DNA from 2 places in the Cobetia sp. PS-4MA genome. Region 1 is predicted to be linked to the other one. Evidence: predicted binding sites of a transcription regulator. Region 1 holds the regulator's gene; the other holds the start of a gene.
The links. Region 1 encodes LexA, which represses DNA repair genes until DNA is damaged. Its sites were predicted from a motif close to TACTGTNTANNTANACAGTA; they were not measured.
Positions count from the first base shown of each region.

Region 2: the regulator LexA is predicted to act here: its motif matches at 2,790-2,809, upstream of ruvC (crossover junction endodeoxyribonuclease RuvC).

Region 1 covers NZ_CM173107.1:984,068-991,278, reverse strand. Annotated here, with positions in the region: gene AC26AR_RS04255 (hypoxanthine-guanine phosphoribosyltransferase) at 1-384, opposite strand, end outside; gene AC26AR_RS04250 (mechanosensitive ion channel family protein) at 365-1,756, opposite strand; gene nagZ (beta-N-acetylhexosaminidase) at 1,804-2,898, opposite strand; gene AC26AR_RS04240 (L,D-transpeptidase family protein) at 3,101-3,643, opposite strand; gene AC26AR_RS04235 (TetR/AcrR family transcriptional regulator) at 3,643-4,320, opposite strand; gene lexA (transcriptional repressor LexA) at 4,872-5,501, shown strand; gene AC26AR_RS04225 (hypothetical protein) at 5,632-5,871, opposite strand; gene AC26AR_RS04220 (DUF6586 family protein) at 6,125-6,604, opposite strand; gene topA (type I DNA topoisomerase) at 6,604-7,211, opposite strand, start outside.
Region 2 covers NZ_CM173107.1:1,791,935-1,799,145, reverse strand. Annotated here, with positions in the region: gene ruvB (Holliday junction branch migration DNA helicase RuvB) at 1-927, opposite strand, end outside; gene ruvA (Holliday junction branch migration protein RuvA) at 1,132-1,746, opposite strand; gene ruvC (crossover junction endodeoxyribonuclease RuvC) at 2,155-2,733, opposite strand; gene aspS (aspartate--tRNA ligase) at 2,983-4,770, opposite strand; gene AC26AR_RS07670 (FmdB family zinc ribbon protein) at 4,914-5,138, opposite strand; gene AC26AR_RS07665 (D-2-hydroxyacid dehydrogenase) at 5,453-6,472, shown strand; gene AC26AR_RS07660 (PDC sensor domain-containing protein) at 6,650-7,211, opposite strand, start outside.

The sequences.
Region 1 (7,211 bases):
CTCGATGATGGCCGCCAGGGTGCCACCCTCATCGAGGATGTCATCGACGATGACCACGTCACGACCGGCCATCGGCAGTTCCGGATTGACGCGCCAGAACAGCTCGCCGCCGCGCATGGCACCGCGGTAACGCGTCGCGTGCAGATAATCGACTTCCAGCGGGAACTTGAGTCGGGTCAACAGCTGACCTGCGGTAATCAGGCCGCCATTCATCACGCAGTAGAAGATCGGCATGCGATCACCAAGGCTGCGGGTCAACTCCCCGGCCATGCGATCAAGTGCGACCTCCAGCTCTGCCTGGGGAATCAGGCAGTCGGCGTTGTCCATCACGTCTCGCATTTCGGCATGCAGGGCGCTCAGGGAGTCAGGCGTCGGAGTCAGCATCGGGAGTTTCCTGGGTATCACTGGCCTCATCTCCACGTCGGGCGGACGTGGCAGAGGATGTAGCAGCGGAGGATGAAGCAGAACGGCGGGACCCGCTCTGCGCAGCGTGTGACGGCGAGGCTTCAGCGGCCTTGCCGTCCTGTTCGTCTTGCGGTCGGCGCGAGGACGACTCGCGATCAGCATTCGTGTCGCCTTGAGGAGCAGCGCCCTCGAGGGACAGCACGTCAGCGAAGTGCAGGCGCTGCCCCGGCAGGGCCACGCGTGCATCGTGCTCACGGATGATGTCATGGATGCGCAGCAGCACATCCTGCTTGATGGCGTGATACTTCACCCAGTCGGTGGTGCGCGTGAAGACGTACACGAAGAAGTCCAGCGAGTGTTCACCGTAGCTGTTGAAGTTCACGATCTGGGTCCGCGTCTGGTCGATCTCGTCATGCCCTTCCACCATCTCGCGGACCGCGGTGATGATGTCACCGACCCGGGTGGCATCTTCGTAACGCAAGCCGATGGTCTCGAAGATGCGCCGGTTGTACATCCGTGACGGATTCTCCACCGCGATGCTGGTGAAGATGGCGTTGGGGATGTAGAGCGGACGCATGTCGAAGGTGCGGATGCGCGTCAGCCGCCAGCCGATGTCCTCGACGGTGCCCTCGATCTCGCGGTCCGGCGAGCGAATCCAGTCACCGACCTTGAACGGGCGGTCGAGATGGATCATCAGGGCACCGAAGAAGTTGGCCAGCAGATCACGCGCGGCGAAGCCCACCGCGATACCGCCGACCCCACCGAAGGCCATCACGCCGGACAGTGACACACCGAGATTCTGCAGGATGGCCAGACCCACCAGCACGATCACGACGGCACGCAGCAGTTTGCTGATCGCCGAGGCCGTGGTGGCATCCATCGCGTTGACGTTGGTGCCGGGCGGTGGCGTGGTACGCAGCGACTCGAAGCGCTTGATCATGCGAATCAACGCCCAGGCCAGCGCCAGCAGGGTGATGATCTGGCGCACCGTGCCCAGATAGGCCTCCAGGCTGCCGGGCGCGAACTGATGGGCAAGAATATCCAGCGCGACCAGCGACCCCATGCTGTAGAGCCACAGAGACAGCGGATGGCGCAGCCCGTGCAGCAGCGCGTCATCCCACAGGTTGCGACTCTTCTCGGCATGCACGGCCAGGCGACTGAGCAGAATGCGCTCGCTCAGATGCAGCACGATCACGGCCACCAGCACCAGGGCGAGGTTGATCCCCCAGAGTGGCAGACCGAAGGTCTGCTCCACCCAGTTGCGCAGCGGCTCGACCCAGTGATTGATCATCTCTTCGGCAGGCGCCGCCAGCTTGTCGGCAGCCGCCTCGGTGGCGGATTTCTCAGCCATGTGGAGTCCTTGGGTGACGTCTGGAGGAAAAGCCCCTCAAGGCTGGCTCATTCAGCCAAGCCCGTTGGCATGGCCACCTGCTCGAGCGGCTGACTGGCCGCCAGCGCCTCGAGACGTGCATGGGTACGCCGCCAGCGAGACAGCCCCGCAAGGCCCTCGAGCGTGGGGCGGGCGCGCCCGTAGCGCAGACGCGCCTGACGCTTGCCGGCATTGCGCTGCTCATCCCCATCGAGGCTGTCGAGCACGGCACGTGCGGCGGCGGGATCATTGCACACCAGCGCCATGTCGCAGCCGGCATCCAGTGCCAGACGAGCGCGCACTTCCGGCTCGCCCTCGGCCACGGCAGCCGCCATGCCCAGGTCATCGGAGAAGATGGCGCCCTTGAAACCGAACTCCTCACGCAGCAGCCCCAGCCAGCTTGGCGAGAAGCCGGCGGGGCGCGCATCGAAGTCGGGATAGATGACATGAGCCGGCATCACGCCACCCAGGCGATCCGCCAGCGCCGCGAAGGGCTTGAGATCATGCTCGCGCAGCTCGCGGAAGGGGCGGGGGTCGATCACGCGCTCGCGGTGGGTATCCGCCGCGATGCCACCATGGCCGGGATAATGCTTGCCGACCGCTGCCATGCCAGCTTCGCGCAGGCCCTCGATGAAGGCGGTACTGACGGCAATCACGTCCTCGGGAGTCGTCCCGAAACTGCGGTCTCCGATGATGGTGGAACCCGCGACATCGATATCCAATACCGGCGCGAAGGTGATGTCGCAGCCAATGGCGGCCATCTCCATGCCCAGCAACCAGCCGGCGTCACGGGCAAACCCGAGCCCTGACGACTGGGCATCATCACCGCAGCCGTCACAGTCACGTCCCAGGCAGCAATGTGCCAGGGCGCGCATCGGCGGCAGGCGGGTCACGCCTTCGCGCAGCCGTTGCACCCGTCCGCCTTCCTGATCGATGGCGATCAACAGATGTGGATTGACGCGGCGGATCTCACCGCACAGCGCCAGCACCTGCTCGGGAGAAGCACAGTTGCGCGCAAACAGGATGACGCCGCCGACGGCGGGGCGTGCCAGTAGTTCACGTTCGTCAGACGTGAGGGTATGCCCCTCGACGTCGAGCATTACGGAGCCCAATGGCTGTGTCATGACATCCTTCCTGTCCATGGCCTGCTGGCCGTGTCATGCGCTGCAAGGCATGGCACGCACGGCAGGGTTTCATGTCGTTACGGGGCTCGGCAGCCTGGAAAACAAGCCTCAGGACAGGCGGCCGGCGCGAGGAAAGGCGCAATTCTAGCCGACTGAGCGCGACTCGAACAGTCGCGAGCACCAGCCGCCAGGCAACGCAGCGTCAGGCATGCAACAGCACTGGCGTTCCGGCGGGCGCATGCTGGTAAAGGCACAGCAGATCCTCATCGCGCAGACGAATGCACCCATGGGAGGCCGGGGTGCCCATCGGCTCGCTGGTCGGCGTGCCATGGAAGTAGATGTAGCGCCGCAGGCTGTCGACGCGCTGTCCTGCCGCGTTGCGGCCACGGTTGATGCCGGGTTCACGACCGCTGAGCCACAGGATACGCGTCAGGATCCAGTCGCGTTCGGGGTGCTCGGCGGCCAGTCGAGGCGTGAACACCTCTCCCGTGAAGCGCCGTCCACGATAGACGGCACCACGTGGATTGCCCTCCCCGATCGCGGCGCGAACCACATGCCAGCCGGTCGGCGTGCAACCGCTGCCATCGAGCTCGCCGATACCGTTGAGGCCGCTGGAGATCACACAGGCATGCACCAGCGTGTCAGGGTCAGCCGCGGGGGGCGGCGCATCACGACTGCCACTGGGCGCGTCATTGCGTATCTCAAGACGCTGGCGGGTGAGATCCACCGCCACCCAGCAAGCCATCAGCTGGCCGCCTGGGTGACCGCTTCACCATCTCCGAGCGAGGCCGGCAGCGGAGCCGCCATCGCCGCCACCACCACCGGACGCATGTGCTGGATCAGCTCGCGCACACTGGTGTGATGGCCGTATTCGGCCTCTTCGATATCGCGCAGTGCGTCCAGTCCCGAGAAGGTGAAGATCACGCTGCCGAGCATGAAGTGCAGACGCCAGAAGCGCTCGTTGTCTGGCAGGTCCGGCGTCGCAAGCTTCAGGAGCTCGGCGAAGCGGCTGAAGACCGTGCCGTAATGCTCGCGGATGTAGCGACGCATGTGACCCTGCCCCTGGGTATAGGCAAGCCCGAGCAGGCGCATGAAGGTACGCAGGCTGTTGCGCTCGGCCGGCACCTCCAGCACCGTGCGCGCCATCACTTCCAGCAGCGTTTCCAGCGGCACCTGACGACCGGCATGCTGCTGCTCGACACTGTCGAGTGCCGCATGGAAACGCTCGCTGAAGGGGTCGAGATAGCGGGCGAACACTGCCTGGATCAATGACTTCTTTGAGCCGAAGTGATAATTGACCGCCGCCAGGTTGACCTTGGCCTTGCTGGTGATATTGCGCAGCGAGGTTTCGGCGAAGCCTCGCTCGGCGAACAGGACCTCGGCGGTATCGAGGATACGGGTAACGGTATCGGTCTGGGCCATGGGCGGATGCCTTGTCAGGTGATCAGTCACGAGGGGGCACGGGAGTCCTTGTCCCCCCGGACAACGGCAAGGCCGTGGCCCGGGGGGCGACTCTTCTCATGCAGGTCAATCAAACGACATGTCGGTCTTCACGCACCGCGTGTCAGGCAGCGACTCCGAGGCGGAGGCTGCCACGAGCCGTGTCCCGAGCACAGGACACACAGGGCCTGTGTACCGGTAGCCGGATGCGCCCGACGAACATTCGTTTGAAACAAGATAATTCTAGCTGTCCATGCCATGACTGGCAATTGCTGGTTGTTTCAAACACTCGACAGCCAAGACCGGCAGGACGCGCATTCACGCGGGACATTCGGGGACGGGATGGTCATGGGGCGTCCCGGACACCCGCTGTCTCGCGTCAGCATGTCGATGTCGACGAAGATGCCGGCAACGTTGCTGCCAAAGCACCCACGATGCCTTGCATGACCGCCATGACTGGATACAATGACAGTTGTATGGATGCACACCCCGTGCCGTCAGCTCAGATGCCGCCCAGGCCAAAGGCAATGCCCATGACTCAGCCGCTTACTCCGCGCCAGCAGGATGTCTTCGATTTCATCATCAAGACCATCAAGTCCTCAGGCTATCCGCCAACGCGTGCCGAAATCGCCCAGGCACTGGGCTTTCGCTCACCGAATGCCGCGGAAGAGCATCTGCGTGCCCTGAAGCGCAAGGGAGCCATCGAGATGGTGCCGGGCACCTCGCGGGGCATCCGCGTGCCGTCTCTGGCCGAGGCGGAAGAGGATAGCGAGCAGGGCCTGCCGGTCATCGGGGAAGTGGCCGCTGGCAGCCCTATCCTGGCCAGCCAGCATATCGATCGCCATTGCCCGCTGCCCAGTGACTACTTCTCGCCTGCCGCCGACTATCTGCTGCGCGTACGCGGGGTCTCGATGAAGGATGTCGGCATTCTGGAAGGTGACCTGCTGGCCGTGCACCGCACGAGCAGCGTGCGTGACGGACAGATCGTGGTGGCGCGTCTGGGGGATGAAGTGACGGTGAAGCGCTTCCGTCGCGATGGCCATTACGTATGGCTGGAAGCCGAGAACGAGGACTTCGCTCCCATCAAGGTGGATCTGCGCACGGACAGCCTGGAAATCGAGGGCCTCGGCGTGGGCGTGATCCGCGATGGCGGCCTGCACTGATCTCATGGCTCGCAGGCAGTCTGTCCTCACAGCGCTGACGCGCAGATGACGACTGTCGCCATCAGGGCATCCACGAAAAAACCCGCCGATTGGCGGGTTTTTTCGTGACAGGCAGACATGCGGGAAGTGCTCAGTGCACCATGCCTTCCGACTGCTCGTCTTCATCATCCTCGCCATCCCACAGGCGGGTGCGGGTGATGGCGTGATCGATCATCTCACGCGCGACCTCGAAGCGATTGTCACGCAGCAGATCGGCAGCTTCATCGGAGATGCGGATACTGAGAAGTGGCTCACCTTCACTCTCGGCGGCACGCAGGATCACTTCCCCATCTTCCATTTGCACGATTTCAAGTACGGCGGGATCGGACACGTCATTCCTCCTGCACGGCATCCTGAGGATACCGGCGTCGTTGTGATCGTCAGCTTGACGGCGGGCAGGCCCTGCGACTTGCAGTCACTGGCGACAATGCAGAAAAAAGTACGACCACAGCCAGAGCCATGGTCGTACCGGAGAATGCAGGGCTTGCCACAATGCCGCCAGTCTAGCACCCGTCATGCCAGGGCGTCACCTGAATGACAGGTGCGTGACATGCCAGCGCTTTCTGGTCAGGCAAGGCGCGACGCTACCACTCCACATTCGACTCGCGAAGGTGTGACAGCAACGCCTTCATGGCGCTGACTGCCGTGGCGAGACGCTCTGCCAGAGGCGCATTGGCCGCCGTGGCGATGATGAGACCATCGCCACGCGCCTGGCCTTCCTCACGCCGGGCAGCACCGCCCTCTTCATGCAAACGCGTGATATCGGCCACCAGCTGGCTCAACCAACTGTCCGGCTGCGCCTGCAGGCTTCGCAACTGCTCGATTTCCGCCACGGGAGTCGGCGGTGTGGCCAGCCGCTCGCGCCAGCTGCCCTCAGGCCAGCGTGCCGACGCCGCGCACTCCTCGATCAACGAGGCCAATGCCAGCTCCATCAACGCCAGCGCCCCTTCCTCACCGGCCATGCGCAGTGCGACGGCATGCTCATCACGCGTCGCGACGGCCGCCTGCTCCAGCAGCAACTCGGCCTGATACAGCAGTTGATTGGTGCGGCCACGCTGGCTCATCAGCTCTTGGCTCCCTTGCGCTTGTCCTCGACGACCCAACGGCCGTTGTCGAAGGTCGCCTTCCACCCCGTCGCCTTGCCATCTTCGTCCGTCATCACGAACTGCTCCTTGGCCTTGCGCGAGAAACGAATCTGCGTCGGGCGGCCATCGGGGTCTTTCTCCGGCGCCTTGAGGATGAAGTGATACTTCTCCGGCAGCTCGTCGGCATGCGCCTTGAGCTCGCTGACCAGCGGCGGACGCGTCTCGCGATTCTTGGGGAACTGACTGGCGGCAAGGAACAGGCCACTGGCGCCATCACGCAGCACGTAGTGATCCTCGACCTTCACGCAGGCAAGTTCCGGCATGGGGATCGGGTCCATCTTCGGCGGCGCGACCTCCCCGGACTTGAGCAGCTTGCGGGTGTTCTTGCAATCCTCGTTGGTGCAGCCGAAGTACTTGCCGAAACGCCCGGTCTTGAGCTGCATGTCGGCACCGCACTTGTCGCACTCGATCACCGGCCCATCGTAGCCCTTGATGCGGAACTGACCCTGCTCGACTTCATGTCCCACGCAGTCCGGGCTGTTGCCGCAGACGTGCAGCTTGCGCTGCTCGTCGATCAGATAGCTGT
Region 2 (7,211 bases), 810 kb from region 1:
GCCCTGCTGAATCAGATAGGGCTCCAGCACATCTTCGATGGTATCGCGCTCCTCGCCGATGGCGGCCGCCAGCGAATCCACACCGACGGGCCCGCCATCGAACTTCTCGATCATCGACAGCAGCAACCGGCGATCCATATGATCCAGCCCGTGGCTATCCACATTGAGCATGTTGAGCGCCTTGTCCGCGACATCCAGCGTCAGACGGCCATCGCCGCGCACCTCGGTAAAGTCACGCACCCGCCGCAGCAGCCGATTGGCGATACGCGGCGTCCCTCGCGAGCGTCGTGCGACCTCGCGCGCGCCATCCATCTCCACTTCCATGCCTGACAGCTTCGCACTGCGCGAGACGATACCGGTCAGCGACTCGATATCGTAGAACTCGAGGCGCTGAACGATTCCGAAGCGATCTCGCAGGGGCGCGGTCAACAGACCAGCCCGGGTCGTCGCCCCCACCAGAGTGAATCGTGGCAGTTCCAGCTTGATCGAGCGGGCAGCCGGGCCCTCACCGATCATGATATCCAGCTGATAGTCCTCCATCGCGGGATACAGCACTTCCTCGACCGCCGGTGACAGGCGATGGATCTCGTCGATGAACAGTACATCGCCTTCCTGAAGATTCGTCAGCATGGCGGCCAGGTCACCTGCCCGCTCCAGAACCGGTCCGGACGTCGACTTGATGTCCACGCTCATCTCACTGGCAATGATGTGTGCCAGAGTGGTCTTGCCAAGTCCCGGGGGCCCGAATACCAGGGTGTGATCCAGGCTATCGCCACGACCGCGAGCGGCACTGATGAAGATTTCCATCTGCTCGCGCACGATCGGCTGACCGATATACTCATTCAGCGTTCGCGGCCGATTGGCGCGATCGATCCGTTCTTCCGGATCATGCGTGGCCGCGGAGATCAGTCGATCCGACTCCATCATGATGCTTGCTCAACTCCTGATGACTCATGCTGCAGACATGAATCATGTGGCGAGAGGTGGTCTGACCGAGGCAGTGAAATGATCTTGCGCCAATGCAATCAAGCGCGCACTTTCTACCCCAGTCGCCGGCCTTTCCCTAGTCAATAAATCCAATCAGATCGTGCCTATTCTGTCATTCACGCTATCAGGCACGAGACTCGTGCGCTAGCTGGCCATCTTGCGGGACAACGCCGCCTTGATGAGGGCTTCCGTGGAGGCACCTGTCTCGAGTCCCGAGAGCATCTTGGCCGCCTCGACCGGCTTGTAGCCCAGCGCGACCAGAGCGGCTTCGGCGTCGGCCAGGGGATGGGTAACCGGCGGCTGTGGCTGCGAAGCGCGCGCCATTTCCGACAGACCATCGTCCTGCGGAATCGTCCAATGCTTGAGCCGGTCGCGCATCTCGATGATCAGGCGGTCCGCCGTCTTCTTGCCGACGCCGGGCAAGCGAGTCAGTGCCCGACTGTCTTCGTCGTGCACGCAGCGAATGAAATCGGCCTGCTCCATTCCCGAGAGAATCGCCAGCGCCAGGCGCGGCCCGACCCCGGAAATCTTGATCAATTCCCGGAACAGACGACGCTCCGGCTCCTTGCCGAAGCCATAGAGCAACTGGGCGTCTTCACGCACGACCAGATGGGTGAACAGCTGACAGTCCTCCCCGACAGCCGGCAGACCCAGCAAGGTATTCATGGAGGCTTCGAGTTCATAGCCCACACCCTGTACATCGAGTACCAGATGAGGCGGCTGCTTTTCGAGCAAACGCCCGGTCAGACGTCCAATCATGTTTCGGGCTGTCCTTGAGTCTTCAGTGCCGCCTGCTCATCACATCAGGTGTCAGGCGGCACGGGTTGTTGCGATGCGGGCAAGCCTACCAAAGATAACGTGCAGGCGGCATGTCCGAGTGTCACGACGATTTTGTCGCATGAATCTGACAGTCACTTGTTGCCATGAGGCCAGATGCAGGCAGCATGCGGATGCCAGCAGAACGCAAGATGCTGCCTGACATCGTGAAAACAAGCCTACAAGTGACTGAAAAATTGGAATTTATTGATAACGATAGCGTATCTGGCGCAAGCGGGCTTGTCACTTCTCGCCTGTAGAGGCCGTCTTCGGCACACGCCGGAGTCTGCTCCCCACTCTCTTCAGCCCCTGACCAGACACTCTTCAGACCCTACGTGACCGGCAGACACCTCATTTGCCCGGCTCAAAGTCACGCCAGCTACTGCTGCGTCGTGCGCGGGTACTCTTGCGCCCTGCACCCGCCCCCAGGCCCAACGCCTCCAGCTGCGCGCTGCTCGGGGTCAGTCGCATGCGTGCAAAGCAATGTGTCAGCGCGATGGCCAGAGCATCCGCGGCATCCGCCTGAGGCGTTGCAGAGAGCTTGAGCGTATGGGTCACCATATGCTGGACCTGCGCCTTGTCTGCTGCACCGGACCCCGTGACAGCCTGCTTGATCTGTCGCGGCCCATACTCTGATACCGGCAGGCCGTGGTTCGCCGCACACACGATGGCTGCCCCACGTGCCTGACCGAGCTTGAGCGCGGAGTCGGCATTCTTGGACATGAAGACCTGCTCGATGGCGAACTCCGCCGGGCGATGCATGGCAATCACTTCACTGATACCGGCGTAGATCTGCGCCAACCGCTGGTCGAGGCTGACCTGGGACATGCGGATGCAGCCACTGTCCACATAGCGGGGCTGAGCCGCCGAGACGTCCAGTACGCCGTAACCGGTCAGGCGTGATCCCGGATCAATGCCAAGAATGATCATGCCACCGCCTCACGTCTCACACTCATTGCCGCTCCACCCCTGTCGTCTTTCCAGCTTACTGTGTATATAACCAGCCACAATGCCACAAAAAAGGCGGTGCGACACTGTCATTGCCTGCATCATCTGCAGGTAACAGTCTCACACCGCCTTGCCGGGGGTCACTTGCCCGCTTGCGCGGGACTGCCCCTCTCCCGGGCGCTGATGGCGCCTGTCAGGAGAGGTTGATCACCCCGGGGTCATTCGCCTGGATCAGGCCTGACCGCCTTCTTCTTCGACCTTGACCTTCTGACGCAGACGGATGTTCAGCTCCTTGAGCTGCTCACCGCTGACTTCCCCCGGGGCGTCGGTCATCATGCAGCCAGCGCTCTGGGTCTTCGGGAAGGCAATGACTTCACGAATGGTCTTGGCGCCGGTCATCAGCATGACCAGACGGTCGAGACCGAAGGCCAGACCACCATGGGGCGGCGCGCCGAACTTGAGCGCGTCGAGCAGGAAGCCGAACTTCTCTTCCGCTTCCTCTTCGCCGATGCCCAGCACTTCGAACACGGTACGCTGCATGCCCTGGTCGTGGATACGGATGGAACCGCCACCCAGCTCAGTGCCGTTGATGACCATGTCATAGGCGCGAGACAGTGCCGCTTCCGGATCGGCCTTGAGTTCTTCCGGGGTGCAGGACGGCGCGGTGAACGGGTGGTGCAGCGCGCTCAGGCGGCCATTGGCATCGGCTTCGAACATCGGGAAGTCGACGACCCACAGCGGTGCCCATTCGCGGGTGTAGAGGTTGAGGTCTTCGCCCAGCTTGACGCGCAGCGCACCGATGGCCTCGGCCACGATGTTGGCCTTGTCGGCACCGAAGAACACGATGTCGCCATCGACGGCGCCACAGCGGTCCAGCACGTCATCCACGACGTCTTCCATGAACTTGACGATCGGCGACTGCAGACCCTCGATGCCCTTGGCACGCTCGTTGACCTTGATCCACGCCAGGCCCTTGGCACCGTAGATGCCGACGAACTTGGTGTAGGCGTCGATTTCCTTGCGTGACAGGCTGGCACCGCCCGGCACACGCAGCGCGGCGACACGGCCCTTGTCATCCTTGGCCGGGCCGGAGAAGACCTTGAAGTCCACACCGCTCATCAGATCATCGACATCGACCAGCTCCAGCGGGATACGCAGGTCCGGCTTGTCGGAACCGAAGCGCTGCATGGCTTCGGAATACGGCATGGTCGGGAAGTCGCCCAGCTCGACATCCAGCACTTCCTTGTAGAGGCCACTGATCATGGTCTCGGTCATGCCCATGATGTCCTTCTCGTCGACGAAGCTGGCCTCGAGGTCGATCTGGGTGAATTCCGGCTGACGATCGGCGCGCAGATCCTCGTCACGGAAGCACTTGGCGATCTGGTAGTAACGATCGACACCGGCGACCATCAACAGCTGCTTGAACAGCTGCGGAGACTGCGGCAGCGCGAAGAAGCTGCCGGCATAGGTGCGGCTCGGCACCAGATAGTCACGTGCCCCTTCCGGCGTGGCACGCGTGAGAATCGGGGTTTCGATGTCGAGGAAGCCCAGGGCTTCCAGCTGGGCACGCACGCTGTGGGTGATGCGTGAACGCAGGCGCAGCTTGTCGATCATGTCCGGACGACGCAGGTCGACATAACGATACTTGAGGCGAACTTCCTCACCGACCTTGTTGTGGTCGTCCAGCTGGAACGGCGGCGTCTGTGCGGTGTTGAGCACTTCGACATCCTTGGCCAGCACTTCGATCATGCCTGTCGGCATGTTCGGGTTCTGGGTGCCTTCCGGGCGCATGCGAATACGGCCCTTGATGCGCAGGACGTACTCGCTGCGCGCCTTGTCGGCAGTGGCGAAGGCATCGACGGTGTCCGGATCGACGACGATCTGGGCGATACCGTCACGGTCGCGCATGTCGAGGAAGATGACGCCACCGTGGTCGCGACGGCGGTGCACCCACCCGCACAGAGTGACATCCTGATCGATCAGGGTCTCGTTCAGTTTGCCGCAATAGTGGCTGCGCATGTTGATTCCTTGTTGCTCAAATTCGTGATCGACGCACTGGTGCGCGTCTGTCTCAGAGGGCCTGACGCTGGAGATGCCTGCCACTCATGCATGACCTTGCACATGGATGGCAGGCATGACAGCTGGCCTGATGACGGGAGACATCAGGACGAGCTATCGCCACCTCCGGCCAGATTCTTCTTGCTGCCGGACTTGAAATCCGTTTCGTACCAGCCACTGCCCGCCAGACGGAAACCGGCGGCGGATACCAGCTTTTCCAGCTGGTCCGTCTTGCATTCCGGACATTCCGTCAGCGGCGCGGCGCTGATCTTCTGCAACTTGTCCATCCGATGGCCACAGGCCTTGCAGTGGTATTCATAGATCGGCATGGTTTTTTCCTGACGATACTGGTCCCGAGCGCATGAATGCGAATCCCGGACCATGACAATGTTATGCCTTGCGGCGCCCTTGCATCAGACGTGCCGGAGACATCAATATGAGTGACATCTCAAGCACAGCTTCGGAACGCGTACAATAAGGCCAGTTGAACGTCTTTCAAGTCAAAGCGAAAGGGCCACATTATAGCGTGCTCGGCCCCTTGCGGGGCAACACCTCGATAGATTCCCGGCAATGCGCCGTCATGCCCGGCCAGGGTCAGGCCTCATTCACTGCCGCCCGGCCGTCTCACGTCATGAGGACACCGATGTCTGATCCCCAACTCGCATCTGCAACTCCCCCTACTGCTGCCGCTGGTTCTGGCCCGCAGGCCGTGATGCTCGACATGGCATCACTTGGCGACGGCCTTGACTTCAGCCGCCTGAAGGACCGGGTCAATGGGCTTGTCTGCCATGATGCCACGTTGCCCGAGCAGGTCGTGGAGCGTCTGGAGGGTGCCGAAATCGTGCTGGTCAACAAGGTACGCCTGGAGGCGCAGCATCTGGAGGCCCTGCCGACATTGAAGCTGATCGCCGTCATGGCCACCGGCACCAACAACATCGACATGGAAGCGGCAAGGGCGCAAGGCATACGCGTCATGAACGTCGCGGCCTATGGCACCGCCTCTGTCGCACAGCACACCTGGATGTTGATGCTGGCACTGGCCGGACAACTGCCTGGCTACCAGGGAGATGTCGCGAGCGGTGAATGGCAGCGCAGCAATACCTTCTGCCTGATGGGCCGCCCCACCCTGCAACTGGCCGGCAAGCATCTGGTGATCGTCGGCAAGGGAGAGCTGGGGACTGCCGTGGGCAGGTTGGCAGAGGCGTTCGACATGCGCGTCACCTTCGCCGCGCGCCCGGGCAGTGAGTCGACGTCTCAACGACCGAGCCTGAAACACCTCCTGCCTGAAGCGGACGTCATCAGCCTGCACTGCCCACTGACGCCTGAGACACACCATCTGATCGACGAGCAGGCCCTGGCGTTGCTGAAGCCCGGTGCCCTGCTCATCAACTGTGCACGCGGTGGCATCATCGATGAAGAGGCTGCACTTGCCGCCTTGAAGCTTGGGCACCTCGGTGGACTGGCCGTCGACAGCCTGCCGGAGGAACCGCCCCGGGAAGGCCATGCCCTGCTGACAGCGCTGGCTGACGGCCGCACGGCGTCTGAGGCCGGATGGAACCTCATCGTCACGCCCCACAATGCCTGGATCAGTCGTGAAGCGCGTCAGAACATACTGGATCTGAGTCTTGCCAATATCGAGGCCTATCTCGGCGAAAACGTCTGAGACATGGACGAGGGGGCTGCACTCCGATGCCCGCCCGCTGGCAGAGGCATGGATAGACACCAGAAGGGGCCAGATGCGCAAGGCATCTGGCCCCTTCTGGTGCCGGGATTGCCGCGTCATTCAAGAGGAGTGACGCGACATCGATGGCAGCTAGCCTGAGATCACTCTTGAGCTCGCTCAGCGCAGGTGGCTGGCGAATGAGGATCTGTCGATACGGATATGCATGCCAGCGGCCTTGACGGGGTGGCCTTCGGCATCCCACGTCACTACCCGCCCGCGCGAGATGAGCAATACCCAATCAATGGCATCCGCCGCCTGATCCTCGTCATGCCGACTCGCCGACGATGCCGCATGGCCCTCGCCGCCTTGCGGCTCGATGCCCGGTTCAACCGTTAGATCAGAATGCGCATTGCAGCCCATGCTTTCGATGTGCCGCAGATCCTCCTCTCCCGGGGCGCGCATGCGGTACTGACATTCGAAGGTATCGCCGAAGGTGGTGAACACGCGGTGACGCAGGACATGCACGGCTTCCAGGTCATCAGGATGGATCAGCCGATCAAAGTCCAGCTCGCGCATCACCAGCGGCTCACGCCCTGTCGCTCCCAGCATCCGCCACAGATTGGGGTGAATGTGGATGATGCACCCGGGAATATCCATCTCCCACAGACTGTCGCCACTGGCTTCCAGGGAGTCGAGCAAGCGCCGCTCACTGGCCTGGAGTTCCTGCTGGGTCTGGCGC